3 regions of the Gordonibacter pamelaeae genome follow, and region 2 is predicted to be linked to each of the others. Evidence: predicted binding sites of a transcription regulator. Region 2 holds the regulator's gene; each other region holds the start of a gene.

Region 1 (5,275 bases), on a different contig from region 2:
AGGAGGAGCTGCACTACCTCGAGACCGAGAAGCGCGCCGAGATCGGCGAGCGCATCAAGGTGGCGCGCGAGTTCGGCGACATCTCGGAGAACTCCGAGTACGACGATGCCAAGAACGAGCAGGGCATGATGGAGGCGCGCATCGCCGAGATCAGCCGCATCCTCTCCGAGGCCACCGTCGTGAACACGCCGAAGCGTTCCAGCAAGGTGAACATCGGCTCCATGGTCACGGTTGACATGGGCGGCAAGGAGCGCGTGTTCACCATCGTGGGAGGCGCCGAGAGCGATGCGGCCGCCGGCAAGATCAGCAACGAGTCGCCGGTGGGCGCTGCGCTGCTGGGCCACAAGAAGGGCGACAAAGTGGAGACCACGGGCCCGACCGGCCGCGACATCTCCATGGTTATTCTGAAGATCGAGCATTAGGAAGTTCCGTCGGCCTGACGGCCGCCGGAACTCGCCGACGCTGCGGACCGCCCTCGCACCCGATCTTCGCGCGATGCCGCGGGCTTGCGTACCCAAGGTACGCGGCGCCCGCGCCATCCCCCGAATCTCGGGCACGAGGGCGGGCCTCGCTGACTTACTACGCCAACCTGCGCGGTTGGTTTTCGCGCTTCGCGCGAAGGGCTCGGCCCGTGCGGGCGAGCCCGCTCTGCGAGCTGGACGAGATTGAGGGGCACCGAACTATGAGCGACACCAACGACACGACGGGCAACGGGCAGGTCGTCGAGGACGATCCCATCGCGGTGCGCCGCGCGAAGCGCGAGGCGCTCATCGCGGCGGGACGCGACCCGTACGGGCACGCATTCGCGTACTCGCACCACCTGGCTGACCTGGCCGCCCAGTACGAGGGCCTGGAGGACGGCGCGTCCACCTCAGACGAGGTGAAGGTGGCCGGCCGCATCATGGCCAAGCGCGACCAGGGCAAGCTCGCCTTCCTCGAGCTGCGCGATTCTTCGGGCGACATGCAGCTGTTCTGCCGCATCAACGCGCTGGGCGAGGACGCCTTCGCCGAGCTCAAGGATCTCGACGTGGGCGACTGGATCGGCGTGCGCGGCACGATGATGCGCACGAAGCGCGGCCAGCTGTCCGTGGCCGTGGACTCGTTCGAGCTTCTGTCCAAGAGCCTACGCCCCTTGCCCGAGAAGTTCCACGGCCTGGCCGACAAGGAGACCCGTTACCGCCAGCGCTACGTGGACCTCGTCATGAACCCCGAGGTGAAAAGCACGTTCGAGAAGCGCTTCAAGATCGTGGCCGCCATCCGCCGCTACATGGAGGATCACGGCTACTACGAGGTGGAGACGCCCATCCTGCATCCCATCCTCGGCGGCGCGAACGCGCGGCCCTTCGTCACGCACCACAACGCGCTCGACAAGGACTTCTATCTGCGCATCGCCACCGAGCTGCACCTGAAGCGCCTCATCGTGGGCGGCTTCGAGAAGGTGTTCGAGATCGGCCGCCAGTTCCGCAACGAGGGCATGGACCCCTACCACAACCCCGAGTTCACCACCATGGAGTTCTACCAGGCGTTCAGCGACCTCGAGGGCATGATGGAGCTCACGCAGGGCGTCGTGCAGGCCGCGGCGATGGCCGCGTGCGGCACCACGCAGGTGGAGTACCAGGGCCAGCAGGTCGATCTCGGCGGCACGTGGCGCCGCGCCACGATGATCGAGCTGGCCAGCGAGGGCGCGGGCGAGGACGTGAGCTTCGCGCGCACCCGCGACGAGCTGGTGGCCATCCTCGAGCGCAACGGCGGCCACGCGGAGGACGCGTGGGGCAAGGGCAAGCTCATCGCCGAGATATTCGAGGCCGTGGCCGAGGAGAAGCTCATCCAGCCGACGTTCGTGACCGAGCATCCCCTGGAGGTGTCCCCGCTCGCCAAGAAGAAGGCCGGCGAGCCCGAGCTTACCGAGCGCTTCGAGCTGTTCATCTGCGGGCACGAGTACGCCAACGCCTTCGGCGAGCTGAACGACCCCATCGACCAGGCCGAGCGCTTCCGCAAGCAGGTGGAGGCGAAGGACCTGGGCGACGACGAGGCCATGGGCTACGACGACGACTACGTGCGCGCCCTGGAGTACGGCATGCCCCCGGCGGGCGGCTGCGGCATCGGCATCGACCGCTTGGCCATGCTGCTCACCGACGCGCCGTCCATCCGCGACGTGCTGCTTTTTCCTCACATGAGGGATGAGACGCCAGCCGGCGGTCACCCGCGTGTCGCGGCGCAGGCTGCCACTGCCGCCGCTGCGCCGACAGCTTCCGCCGAGACCCCTGCCCCCATCGACTTCTCGAAGGTGGTCGTCGAGCCCCTGTTCGAGGACGAGGTGGACTTCGACACGTTCAGCAAGTCGGACTTCCGCGCCGTGAAGGTGAAGGAGTGCGTCGCCGTGCCCAAGTCCAAGAAGCTCTTGCAGTTCACGCTCGACGACGGCACGGGCGTCGACCGCGTGATCCTGTCCGGCATCCACGCCTACTACGAGCCGGAGGAGCTGGCAGGCCGCACGCTCATCGCCATCACCAACCTGCCGCCGCGCAAGATGATGGGCATCGAATCGTGCGGCATGCTGCTCTCGGCCATCCACGAGGAGCCCGGCGAGGACGGCGAGCCCGAGGAGCGCCTGAACCTGCTGATGGTGGACGACCGCATCCCCGCCGGCGCGAAGCTGTACTAGCGCGTCCGCAGAACCGACCGCATCGAAGGCCGCCCGCGCACCGTCGCGCGGGCGGCCTTTTTCGCGCACGTGTCAGAACCTCGTCAGACGTGCGCACTTTTGGAGGCATCGGGAGGCACGGCGGCGTGCCGGGAGAGGTCGTGATAGGATGGACGGGTCGCCGCCGCCTGCGCTTGTGGAGCGAGCGTGTGCGGCTATATGCGGCATTGGCACTCTCAATACAAGAGTGCTAAGATGGCACGGAACCATACGATAGACTCTGCGAGAATAGAGGCTAGCATGTCATTTGAGAAGTTTACGGACAAAGCGCGCAAGGTGCTCGTCCTGGCGCAGGACGAGGCCCGCTCGCTCCATCAGCCCTACGTGGGCACCGAGCACATCCTGCTCGGCCTCATACAAGAGAAGGACGGCCTGGCCGCCCAAGCCCTCGACCGCAAGGGCGTGAAGTACGACGCCGTGGTGCAGGCCATCCGCCAGATGGTCGCCATCGACGAGGACACCGACGTGTCCGGCCACCTGTCGTTCACCCCGCGCGTCAAGCGCGTGCTGGAGAACAGCCTGCGCGAGGCCATGCAGATGGGCCAATCCTATATCTCCACCGAGCACCTGCTGCTCGGCATCGTGCGCGAGGGCGACGGCACGGCGCTCGAGGTGCTCACGCGCCTGGGCGTCTCCGGCGACGACATCCGCAGCGCGCTCAACGACCTGGTGGGGCAGAGCCCCGTCTACGCCGGGCGCAACGCGTTCGACCCCCAGGGCCAAGGCTCCGACAGCGTGCTCAAGGAGTTCGGCACCGACCTCACGCAGAAGGCGCGCGACGGCAAGCTCGACCCGGTCATCGGCCGTGCGGGCGAGATCGAGCGCGTCATGCAGGTGCTCAGCCGCCGCCAGAAGAACAACCCGCTGCTCATCGGCGAGCCGGGCGTGGGCAAGACCGCCGTGGCCGAGGGCCTGGCGCAGCTCATCGTGTCGAACCAGGTGCCGGACATCCTGCGCGACAAGCGCCTGTTCACGCTCGACGTGAGCGCGCTCGTGGCCGGGTCCAAGTACCGCGGCGAGTTCGAGGAGCGTCTGAAGAAGTGCATCAAGGAGGTCATGGACGCGGGCGACATCATCCTGTTCATCGACGAGATGCACACGCTCATCGGCGCGGGCTCGGCCGAGGGTTCCATCGATGCCGCCGCCATCCTGAAGCCGCCGCTGTCCCGCGGCGAGATCCAGGTGATCGGCGCCACCACCATCGACGAGTACCGCAAGCACCTTGAGAAGGACTCCGCGCTTGAGCGCCGCTTCCAGCCCATCACCGTGGGCGAGCCGAACGAGGAGCAGGCGCTGCGCATCATGGAGGGCCTGCGCGACCGCTACGAGGCGCATCACCAGGTGCACTTCACCGACGAGGCGCTGCAGGCGGCCGTGACGCTGGCCGACCGCTACATCCAGGACCGCTTCCTGCCCGACAAGGCCATCGACGTGCTCGACGAGGCCGGCGCCCGCATGCGCATCCGCAACATGACGCTGCCGAAGGAGCTGCGCGACCTGGACGAGGAGCTGCGCAAGCTCCGCGCCGAGAAGGACGGCGCCATCGCCGCCCAGGACTTCGAGCGCGCCGCCCAGCTGCGCGACGAGGAGGCCCAGCTCAAGGACAAGCGCGTCCAGGCCGAGAAGGACTGGGAGGAGAACGCCCAGAAGACCATCCAGCAGGTGACGGTGGAGGATATCGCCGACGTGGTGTCCATGACCACCGGCGTGCCGGTGTCCAACCTCACCGAGGCCGAGACCGAGAAGCTGCTGCGCATGGAGAGCGTGCTGCACGAGCGCGTCGTGGGCCAGGAAGAGGCCGTGACGGCGCTTTCGAAGGCCATCCGCCGCTCGCGCTCGGGCCTCAAGGACCCGAAGCGCCCCGCCGGCTCGTTCATCTTCCTGGGCCCCTCGGGCGTGGGCAAGACGGAGCTGTCCAAGGCGCTGGCCGAGTTCCTGTTCAACTCCGAGGACGCGCTCCTGTCCTTCGACATGTCCGAGTACATGGAGAAGCATAGCGTGAGCCGCCTGGTGGGCAGCCCTCCGGGCTACGTGGGCTTCGACGAGGGCGGCCAGCTGACGAAGGCCGTGCGCCAGCGCCCCTACTCGGTGGTGCTGTTCGACGAGATCGAGAAGGCGCACCCCGACGTGTTCAACATCCTGCTCCAGATTTTGGAGGAGGGCCGCTTGACGGACGCGCAGGGCCGCACGGTTGACTTCCGCAACACGGTCATCATCATGACGTCGAACGTGGGCGCGCGCGAGATCGCGCAGCCGACGACGCTCGGCTTCTCCACCGAGGAGCACGCGGGCCTCTCCGACAAGGAGATCAAGAGCCGCGTCATGTCCGAGATGAAGAAGCTGTTCCGTCCCGAGTTCCTGAACCGCATCGACGAGATCATCGTGTTCAAGAGCCTGAACGACGAGCAGATCGCCGAGATCGTGAAGCTCATGGTGGCCGATTTGCGCGAGCGCCTTATCGCGCAGAACATGTCCATCAACCTGACCGACACGGCGTGCAAGCTCATCGCCAAGGAGGGCACCGACGCCACGTTCGGCGCGCGCCCGCTGCGCCGTGCCATCCAGCGCTTG
Region 2 (5,275 bases):
GAGGACCAGGTGGCCGTCCAGCTGTTCGGCCACGAGCCCGACACCATGGCCGCGCAAGCCGTCTGGATCGAGCAGGAGATGGGGGAGTTGCTGGCGTACCTGGACGTCAACATGGGATGCCCCGCGCGCAAGATCGTGTCGAAGGGCGACGGCTCGGCGCTCATGAGGGAGCCGGAGCTCGCGGCCTCCATCGTGCGGGCGATCCGCGCGGCGGTCGCGCATCCCGTGACCGTGAAGTTCCGCCGCGGCTGGGCGATGGGCGCGGAGACGGCGCCGGACTTCGCGCGGCGCATGGAGGATGCGGGCGCGTGCGCCGTCGCGGTGCACGGCCGCTTCGCCGAGCAGCTCTACCGCGGCAGCGCCGACTGGGACGTCGTCGCGCGCGTGAAGGAGGCCGTGGACGTGCCCGTCATCGGCAACGGCGACGTGCGCTCGGGCGCCGACGCCGTGGCGCTCACGGCGCGCACCGGTTGCGACGCCGTGATGATCGCCCGCGGCGCGGAGGGCAACCCCTGGGTGTTCGCCCAGGCCAAGGCCGCGCTCGCGGGCGTGCCCGAGCCGCCGGCCCCCGATGCCCGCGAGCGCATCGCCATGGCGCGCCGCCACGCGCGCCTGCTCGCGCGGCGCGAGGGGAAGAACATCGTGCGCATGCGCAAGCACGCCATGTGGTACCTGGCGGGCCTGCCGGGCGCCGCCGCGGCGCGCGCGAAGATCAACGCCTGCGTGTCCGTGGAGGACTTCGACCGCGTGTTCGACGAGCTGCTCGCCTTTTTGGGCGGGCATGAACAGGAAGGCTAGACCATGCCGCACGACCCTTACCGCGCCCTGTACCTGCACCTGCCGTTCTGCGTGAGGCGGTGCGGGTACTGCGACTTCGCGACGTCGGCGGTGCCGGCCGATGCGCCGGAGATCGACGCGTACGTGGAGGACCTCTGCCTCCAGATCCGCCGCAAGGCGAAGGAGGGCGAGCTCGGCGCGCTCGAGACGGTTTACTTGGGCGGCGGGACGCCGAGCCATATCGGCCTGGCGCGTCTGTCCATGCTGCTGTACACGCTGTCGCTGTCGATGCACCTCACGCCCGAGGTGGAGTGCACGATGGAGGCGAACCCCGAGAGCCTGACGGAGCGCATGGTGCGCGACGTGTGGGCGCTCGGCGTGAACCGCCTGTCCATCGGCGTGCAGAGCTTCGACGACGAGGTGCTGGCCGTGCTCGGGCGCGCCCATTCGGCCGATGACGCGCGCCGCGCCATCGAGGCGGCGCATACGCGCTTCGAGAACGTGAGCGTGGACCTCATGTGCGGCATCCCCGGCCAGGGCGCCGAGAGCTTCGAGGCGAGCGTGCGCGAGGCGGCGGCGCTCGGCGCGGCGCACGTGAGCGTGTACCCGCTGACCATCGAGGCGCACACGCCCTTCGACGCCGCCGTGCTCGCCGGGGACATGGAGGAGCCCGACGACGACGTGGAGGCCGCGCACATGGAAATCGCCGCGCGCGTGCTGGCCGAGGCCGGCTACGAGCGCTACGAGGTGGCGAGCTACGCCCGCCCCGGCTTCGAATGCCGCCACAACATCGCCTACTGGACGGGCGTGCCGTACCTGGGGCTCGGCCGCTCGGCGGCCACGATGACCCAGAACGCTGAGCGCCGCATGCGCGTGCAGGACGGGCGGGTGACCGACGACATGGACGCGCGCGGCATGGCCGCCGAGGACCTCATGCTCGGCATGCGCATGACCTGCGGCGTGCCCGACGAGCTGGTGGAGGCCGCCGCCGTCCTGCTGCCCGACGCCCCCGCCGTGCTCGCGGAACTGGAAGGGGAGGGCCTCGTGGCGCACGCGGACGGGCGCTGGCGCCCCACCGACCGCGGCTGGCTCTGCGGCAACGAGCTCTACGGGAGGCTGTTCGACTTGGCATAGGGAACCGGCGCACGCGCTCCTCCTATGCAGTAACCGTCAAGTTTCTCCATAATTTCCCGCTGTTGTTAGCACTCTCGGCTTTCGGCTGCTAATATGATGCGTTACTATGGTTCGGGTTCGGGGAAAGCCGACGGGCGAGAGAGAGGAAGGTGGAGAGGCGTGCTATCCGATCGCAGGCAGCGGGTGCTGGCCGCGCTCATCGAGGAATACGTCGCGCGCGCCCTGCCGGTGGGTTCGCGCACGCTGACGGAGCGCTACCAGCTGGGCGTGAGCCCGGCCACCGTGCGCAACGAGCTTTCGGTGCTCGAGGACGGCGGCTACATCACGCAGCCCCACACCTCGGCCGGGCGCATCCCCACCGACCACGGCTACCGCGCGTTCGTGGACAACCTGCTGGCCGCCGACTTCACGGGCGAGGACGAGCGCTACCGCCCCGTCGTGGACGAGCTGCGCCGCAGCGCGAGCGAGCTCGATGCGCTGCTCGAGCAGACGTCGTCGGCCCTCACGCGCCTCACCGACTGCCTCTCCATCGTGCTGGCGCCGTCGGTGCTGAACCTGCACATCAAGCAGCTCTCGCTCATCTCGCTCAACGCGTACCGCGCGCTCGTGGTGCTCGTCACCGAGGACGGCCAGGTGTTCAACCGCCAGATGGAGTTCGCCGAGGAGGTGTCCTCGGACGAGCTGGCGCGCGTGCAGGCGTTTCTGGGCGACGTGTTCACGGGCAAGTCGCTCCAGCAGATCGAGGACGGCCTGGGCCAGGGCATGGCCGAGGCGTTCCGCGACCCGCTCGTGCGCATGGCGCTCGACGAGGTGCTGTCGTGTTTGCAGGAGAGCGAGCTGTCGCGCGCCCACCGGCTGGGCGTGAGCTCGCTTCTGACGAAGCCGGAGTTCAGCCAGTCGCAGGCGCTGCTGCCCGTCATGCAGGTGCTCGAGGACGACACGGTCATGCTGCATATCCTGGACGATGCCGTGCGCCAGGGCGACGGCACGCCCAGCGTGCGCATCGGGCGCGAGAACGACGCGGCGGAGCTGGCGGGCGTGTCCGTGGTGGCCAGCCGCTACGGGCGCGGGGAATCGGCCGGCGTCGTGGCCGTCATCGGGCCCACGCGCATGGACTATTCTAAGGTATTGCGGGCGGTGCGCATCGCGAGCGCGGCGCTTCAGGACGTATAGGGCTTGCACGGCGCCAGCACGAGGGGGCGCCGTCAAACGAGGAAGGTACTGCAAGAGCAATGGCCAAGGATCTGTACGAGGTTCTGGGCGTTTCCAAGAACGCCACGGAGGACGAGATCAAGAAGGCGTTCCGACGCCGCGCGCGCGAGCTTCACCCCGACGTGAACAAGGCGCCCGACGCCGAGGACCAGTTCAAGGAGCTGAACGAGGCGTACGACGTGCTGAGCGACCCGGGCAAGCGCGCCCAGTACGACCGCTTCGGCACCATACCGGGCGCCGCGGGCGGCGGCAGCCCCTACGGGGGCGGCGGCTACGTGGACTTCGAGGACCTGTTCGGCGGCGGCTTCGGCATGGGCGACATCTTCAGCTCGTTCTTCGGCGGCGCCGCGGGCGGGCGGCAGCAGCAGCGCCGCGAGGGCCGCGACATGGGCGTGGGCCTGCGCGTCACGCTGGAGGAGGTGGCCGCGGGCGCCAAGAAGGAGATCGTCTACGACCGCCTGGCGCCGTGCCCCGACTGCGACGGCACGGGCCTCGGCCCCGACGGGCGCGAGATCACCTGCCCGGACTGCGGCGGCCAGGGCCGCGTGGTCTCGGTGCAGCATACGTTTCTGGGCGACATGCAGACGGCCACCACGTGCAAGACCTGCAACGGCACGGGCCGCTCGGTGGAGAACCCGTGCCCGGAGTGCGAGGGGCAGGGCCGCGTGCCCGACCGCCAGCGCGTGACCGTGGAGGTGCCGGTGGGCATCCGCGACTCGCAGCAGCTGCGCCTGTCCGGCTTCGGCGAGGCGGGCATGCAGGGCGCGGCGCCGGGCGACCTCATCGTCACGGTGCGCATCCAGCCGCACGAGTTCTTCGAGCGCGACGGCGACCACCTGCACGCGCGTGCGAACGTGTCCATCGTGCAGGCCGCCCTCGGCGCGGAGATCGAGATCGACGGCATCTTCGAGGTCGAGAAGGTGCAGGTGCGCATCCCCGAGGGCTGCCAGAACGAGCAGGTGGTGCGCGTGAAGGGCTTCGGCATGCCGAAGTTCCGCAGCGACGCGCGCGGCGACATGTTCGTGCACGTGAACGTGGTGGTGCCGAAGAAGCTCACGAAGAGGCAGCGCGAGCTGTTGGAGCAGCTGGCCGAGGAGCTGGGCGAGGACGTTTCCGACGAGCGCACGCCCCTGCAGAAGCTGCGCGACGCCTTCAACTAGCGGGCAAGCGATGTCCCTGCAGCATTTCTACCTTGACGAGCAGGTGCTCGCCGACGAGGTCGGCGGGCCCTTCCCGCTGCGCCTCGCGGCCGACGACGCGAAGCATGCGCGCGTACTCCGGCTGGCGCCGGGCGAGCGCATCGCGGTGGTGGACGCCGCCCTCGACTACTTCGCGTGCGAGATCGTCGCCTTCGACGACGCGCTCCCGGTCGTGCGCATCGCGCAGCGCTTCGAGCGCGCGGACGCGGGGCCGTCGGTCGTGCTCGTGCAGGGCCTGGCCAAGGGCGACAAGATGGAGACGGTCATCCGCCACGCCACCGAGCTGGGCGTGGCGGCGTTCGTGCCGCTGGCGTGCGAGCGCTCCGTTGTGCGGCTTGACGCGAAGAAGGCGGCGGCGAAGGCCGATCGCTGGCGCGCCATCGCGAAGAGCGCGGCCATGCAGTCGGGGCAGCCGGCTGTTCCCGACGTGCGCGAGCCGGCGGGCCTGCGGGAGGCGTGCGCGCTGCTCGCCGACGCGGACGCCCTGCTCGTGTGCTGGGAGGAGGCTCCCGGCGCGTCGCGGCTCGACGTCGCGCTCGACCGCGCGCTCGGCGGCGGCCGGGCGGCGCAGGGCGCCCGCGTGGCCGTGGTCGTGGGCCCCGAGGGCGGCTTGGCCGAGCGCGAGGTGGAGGCGCTGCTGGCCTGCAACCCCCGCTCCTCGCTCGTGTCGCTCGGCCCGTCCATCCTGCGCACGGAGACGGCCGGCATCGTGGCGCCCGCGCTCGCGCTCTACGAGCTCGAGCGGCGCGCGAGGGCGGGGGCGCTGTGAACTTCGCCGTCGTCAACCTGGGCTGCAAGGTCAACCGCGTGGAGTCGGACGACGCTTCGGCGCGCCTGGCCGCCCGCGGCACCGAGACGGCGGAGGCGGACGCCGACCTCATCGTGGTGAACACCTGCACCGTCACCGGCGAGGCCGAGAAGAAGACCCGCAAGGCCGTGCGCCGCGCCCTGCG
Region 3 (5,275 bases), on a different contig from region 2:
CCTCCAGCTCGGCGCGGTACGCCTCCGGCCCCTTGCGCGAGGCGCTCTCGTACTCATAGGTCGAGCCGTCGGGCATCGTGTACGTCAGCACGTACTTCTTTATCCAGCCGTCGGATACTTGGCGCAGGCCGGCGAACGTGGGCGTGGGCGAAGCGGCGCTGGCGGTGGGGGCATTTGTGGCGCTGGCGGCTGCGCTGGTGGTGCCGTCGATAGTGGGGGCGGCTGGGGAGTCGCTGGTGGTCTCGGGCATGGGGTTGCTCCTTCTCGGTAGCTTGACGTGCCGTCCCTCCGCGTTTCCGGGAGCAGGCGCCGATGTTTCACGTGAAACATTCGTTCGTGCTGTCGCGTTGCTCGCGGTGCGCGGGACGACGGGTCGCGGTTGCGGCTAGAAGTCGAACACGTCGCCCACGTTCGCGGCCAGGCAGAGGTCGGCCTGGCGGTCGCGCGGGGTGGGGGTGCGGTTCACGATGACCAGGTGGTCGCCCTGGAAGAAGTCGATGAGGCCCGCGGCTGGGTACACGGCGAGCGACGTGCCCGCCACCACCAGGAGGTCGGCACGGGCGATGGCGTCGACGGATGCCTGGAGCGTGTGCTCGTCGAGCGCTTCCTCGTACAGCACGACATCGGGTTTCACGATGCCGCCGCACGCGGGGCAGCGCGGAACGCCGTCGGCGGCCTCGTCGCGCAGGCGCAGCAGCTCGTCCACCGGGTACGCCGCGCCGCAATCCATGCAGAAGTTCCGCAGCACGCTGCCGTGCAGCTCCAGCACGCGCTCGCTGCCGGCCTTCTGGTGCAGGCCGTCGATGTTCTGCGTGACCACGGCGGACAAGGTGCCCGCCTGCTCCAGCTCCGCCAGCTTCCGGTGCGCGCGGTTCGGCTGGGCGTCCAGCGCGAGCATGCGGTCGCTGTAGAAGGCGAAGAACTCCGCCGGATGCGCGTCGAAGAAGCTGCGCGAGATCATCTGCTCGGGCGGATGGGGGTACTTCTGCGCGTACAGCCCGTCAGGGCTGCGGAAGTCGGGGATGCCGCTCTCGGTGGACACGCCCGCCCCGCCGAAGAACACCATGCGCCCCGGCTTCGTCTCGTCCACCCAGTTCCGGAACGCCTCGATCCCGCGCCGCGCCTCGTCGTCCATGGTCCCTCCTCGATAGTGCTGCGAATGGCTTGCGTCCCATCATAGCAGGAAGGCGACCTCGCGGTCGCCTTCCCTTGGTGCGCCGAGCATGCGCACTGGCTGTTGTGCCTCGTAAGGCTAGCCCTCGATGGCGATGGTCTTCTTCTCCTCGAGCTTCGGCTGCTCCTGCTTCTTCGGCACGGCGATCTTCAGCACGCCGTCCTCGAACTTCGCCTTGATGTCGTCTTCCTCCACGTCGTCGCCCACGTAGAACGTGCGGCTGCACTTGCCGCTGAAGCGCTCCTTGCGCACGTAGGTGCCCTGCTCGTCCTTGTCCTCGGACTCGCCCTGCGTCTGCGCGTTGATAGTGAGGTAGCCGTCCTTCAGCTCGGCCTGCACGTCGTCCTTCTTGAAGCCCGGCAGGTCGATGGTCAGCTCGTAGCCGCCGTCCGTCTCCTTGATGTCGGTGCGCATGAGCGTGGGCGACATCTTCTGCATCGCCTGCATCGGGGCCGAGGCCGCGTTGAAGAACGCGTCGAACGGGTCGGTCATCAGCTCGCTAAGCAGGTTGCGGTTCCTCCGCATGGGTACCATCATGGCCATACTAATCACTCTCCTACGTGTCGTGCGAGGCTTGGGCTCTCTCCGACGGCGCGTCCGGCTTGTTGGCCGGCCTGGGTCGATTGAGAAAACCTAAGCCTCTTTCTGTGCGGTTTTCTCTGTACATGACTGTTATAAAACGTTGTATTAGCACTGTCAAGCAACGAGTGCTAAAAGTTACGGTTTCGTCAACTTCCGAGGGCGAAAGCGAAGGCGCCCGCAACCCTCGTCCCAGAATAGCCCCCGTCGCGCCGACCTTCCCGCCCGCCCGTCCGGAACCCCCAAAGCGAAACCCCTTCGCCACAACCCTGTCATGCGGAAGCTCCCTTGGGATGATAGAGAAGGATAGGAGACGGGGTTGCCGGTCTTGTTTCAGCAAGAACTGGTTCCTTGGACGGTTCGGGCTTCAGCGGGCATCCGACTGCCGAAGATGAATGTGGAATGCAGGTATGGATGTGCTCAAGATATCGATATAAGTGGCATGCGCTTTGGTTTTTTGCTATCATGCAAGACGAGCCGCAGGGAGCTGTTGACTCCCCACGGCTCTCGAATCGCTTCGGCGGTTTGGTTTCTTTTACTGCTCCTTGCCCTTACGGACGGGGAGCCTTTCTATTATAGCCGCAGCTAGGTGCACTGCGCTGGCGATCAGCTCAAGGATTGCCGTAAGCAAAACCAAATCGGTCATGGTTGCCACCTCCTTCCCGTTTCGCCCCTGCAAGAGGGGATAAGGTTGGAGAGGGATGTGGCACCGCGCCGCCTCTGCGCTCCGTTCCCCCATCCTACTGCCGCAACCTTGCCGGGCGACCGCAATATCGCCGTCGGGGAGTCGCCCCGATCTTGCCCGGATCTTGCGAATCCGCCGCGCGGGCCTTGCCGGTATCTTGCCTATCCGCCATGTACACCTTGCCGTTTTCTTGCACGCCTCTGGCGCGGTTGCCGCTTGGTGCGTCGACGCCCTTGCGGCCGTAGGCGAAACGAGGCCCCGCTGCCGTTGCGGCGAGTGGTTTCGGCCGTGTACCCCCTCATCGGCAACGGGCGGCTGCTTCTTCGGAGGGCGGATTCCCCTATGTGCCTCTCCCTTTCCAATTAAACCTTTCACCAGCCAAAACGTAAAAATGCCCCCACGGGGGTAATGGTCGGTTGTCCCGCTGGCCTGCATGATGTGGCCGAAGGGTTTCACCGATCGAACCAAAAAAAGGAGAAGGAGGAGGACATGGTCGACAAGGAAAGCGCCAACGGCGCGAGCGGGGCTCCGAATGCCCCGGCTGCTCCCGGTGCCGACAGCGCCCCGGGCGCCTCGGGAGCCCCTGGCACCCCGGCTGCCGGTACCTCGCAGGAAGCCGATCCCGCCGCCCCTGCGCCGAAGCGCGTGCGGCGTGGGGCCATCGTGGCCGCCGTCATCGTGGCGGTGGTGCTGGTGGCCGGCATCGGGGCATGGGTGTGGCACGAGCAGCCGAGTTTCTGCAACGCCATCTGCCACAGCCCGATGGACAAGTACGTGGAGACGTACGGCGCGGGCGACCCGGGCATGTTGGTCACGCAGCACGCGGCGGCCGGCGACACGTGCCTGAGCTGCCATGAGGCCGAATTCGCCACGCAGGTGTCCGAGGCAATGGCATGGGTGTCGGACAGCTATCCGATGGACGAGGCCACGGGCATGCTGGCCACGGGCAAGGAGTTCGCCACCGAGGAGTTCTGCGCGCGCAGCGGCTGCCACAGCATGGACGAGGTGGTTGCCGGCACCTGGGGCTTCGAGGGCAACGACGAGAAGTACAACCCGCATTCCAGCCACCAGGACTATGCGCTTGAGTGCGGCGACTGCCACAAGGTGCACGAGAAGAGCACGCTCGTGTGCAACGAATGCCATGCGTTGACCGCGCCCGAGGGATGGGAGGCCCCTAATGAGTAACGAGCGCAGCGGACTCTCGCGCCGCAGCTTCCTCAAGGGAGCAGGCATTACCGCGCTGGGCGCCGCAGCGGCGGGCGCGCTGGCCGGGTGCGGCAACGGCTATGCTGTCGATGCCGCCGCAGCTCCGGCCAACGCGCGCGTCGGGGAGGCGGGCACGCCTTCCTGGCTTGGCTTGGCGCCCGAGGTGCCCGAGGCCGACATCGTCGAAACGCTGGACGTGGAGGTGCTGGTGGTGGGCTGTCGCACGGGCGGGCTGCCGGCCATCATCTCCGCTGCCGAGAACGGCGCGCGCGTGCTGGGCATCGACCGCGTGTCCAAGGTGGCGAACCCGCGCGAGGATATCGGCGCCATCGACTCCGCCCTGCAGAAGGCGTCGTTCGCAGAGTACTCCCAGTTCGAGATCGACAAGATGGAGGCCGTGGAGGACATCGTCCGCTATGCCAACGGCTTCATCAACTACGACCTGGTGAAGCTGTGGGCGAACGAATCCGGCCCTATGCTGGACTGGATCACCGGCATCGTGGAGCGCGACGGCCGCATGGTCATGAACTTCGAGGGATCCATCGGCACGACGGGACAGGGTGCGCGCGACAAGGCGTGGGCCACCGGCCATAGTCCTGCGAAGACCGCGCTTTCCAAGGACGACAAGAGCTTCAGCTTCGGCGTATCGCTCATGGAATACGCGCAGGAGAAGGGCGCCGAGTTCCGTTGGAACACCGAGCTGGTGAAGTGCGAGCAGGACGGCTCCGGCCGCGTGACCGGCGTAATCGCCCGCGATGTCAACGACCGCCACTACCTGCGCATCAACGCCAGCAAGGGCGTCATCCTGTCCACGGGCGGCTACGGCAACAACCTTGAGATGATGGAGGCGCGCCAGCCGTGGAACCAGGCGCTGCGCATCGCGGCTCCCGGCAAGGGCGGCAACCCCACGGGCGACGGGATCAAGGCGGCTCTGTGGGCAGGCGGCCAGATGGACCCGCTCGGCGCGGCATGTACGTTCAACCGCGCGTGCTGCAAGCCCGACCAGACGGCCGGCAACGGCACAGTGGGCGAGTGGTTCTGGTTCGGCGAGCAGCCGTTCATGAAGGTGAACCTGAACGGCAACCGCTTCTGCAACGAGTCCGGCCCCTACGACTACATGCTGCATTCGGCCTATATGCAGCCGCACCACACATACTGCGATATCTGGGACGCGAACTACGCCGAGCAGGTGCGCCAGATGAACGAGGTGGGCTGCTGCCGCCTGTACCCGTTCGACAACGGCGCGCCGTCGAACCGTACCATCGAGTCCATGGCATCCGAGTTCGAGAAGCTTATCGAGGCCGGCTACATCCAGCAGGCCGACACCATGGAGGAGCTGGCCGAGAAGCTGAACATCCCCGTGGAGAACACGGTGAAGTCGTGGCAGCGCTACAACCACCTCGCCGAGCAGGGGCGCGACGAGGACTACAACAAGGAAGCGTACCGCCTGATGAAGCTGGACACGCCGCCGTTCTACGGCGTGCGCACCGGCGCTTGGTTCCTGGCCACGCTCGATGGCGTCATGATCGACACGGATATGCATCCCGTGCGCGAGGACGACACGCCGGTGGAGGGCCTGTACCTGACCGGCGACTGCTCGGGCGGCTTCTTCAGCGTGAGCTATCCGAACC

Evidence for each region. Region 2 encodes HrcA, which represses chaperone genes, less so after heat shock. Its sites were predicted from a motif close to TNTTAGCANNCNNNNNNNNNGNNTGCTAANA; they were not measured.
Region 1: C1877_RS09665 (ATP-dependent Clp protease ATP-binding subunit) is a predicted target of HrcA. The motif match lies at 2,870-2,900, and genes of this name have one in related genera.
Region 3: C1877_RS01050 (Hsp20/alpha crystallin family protein) is a predicted target of HrcA. The motif match lies at 1,860-1,890, and genes of this name have one in related genera.

Annotation. Positions count from the first base shown of each region.
Region 1 covers NZ_PPTS01000005.1:254,175-259,449, forward strand. Annotated here, with positions in the region: gene greA (transcription elongation factor GreA) at 1-422, shown strand, start outside; gene lysS (lysine--tRNA ligase) at 683-2,665, shown strand; gene C1877_RS09665 (ATP-dependent Clp protease ATP-binding subunit) at 2,945-5,275, shown strand, end outside.
Region 2 covers NZ_PPTS01000003.1:413,156-418,430, forward strand. Annotated here, with positions in the region: gene dusB (tRNA dihydrouridine synthase DusB) at 1-798, shown strand, start outside; gene hemW (radical SAM family heme chaperone HemW) at 802-1,911, shown strand; gene hrcA (heat-inducible transcriptional repressor HrcA) at 2,071-3,084, shown strand; gene dnaJ (molecular chaperone DnaJ) at 3,144-4,283, shown strand; gene C1877_RS06885 (RsmE family RNA methyltransferase) at 4,294-5,091, shown strand; gene C1877_RS06890 (MiaB/RimO family radical SAM methylthiotransferase) at 5,088-5,275, shown strand, end outside.
Region 3 covers NZ_PPTS01000001.1:242,680-247,954, forward strand. Annotated here, with positions in the region: gene C1877_RS01040 (NUDIX hydrolase) at 1-250, opposite strand, end outside; gene C1877_RS01045 (NAD-dependent protein deacylase) at 386-1,135, opposite strand; gene C1877_RS01050 (Hsp20/alpha crystallin family protein) at 1,253-1,717, opposite strand; gene C1877_RS01055 (cytochrome c3 family protein) at 2,928-3,623, shown strand; gene C1877_RS01060 (FAD-dependent oxidoreductase) at 3,616-5,275, shown strand, end outside.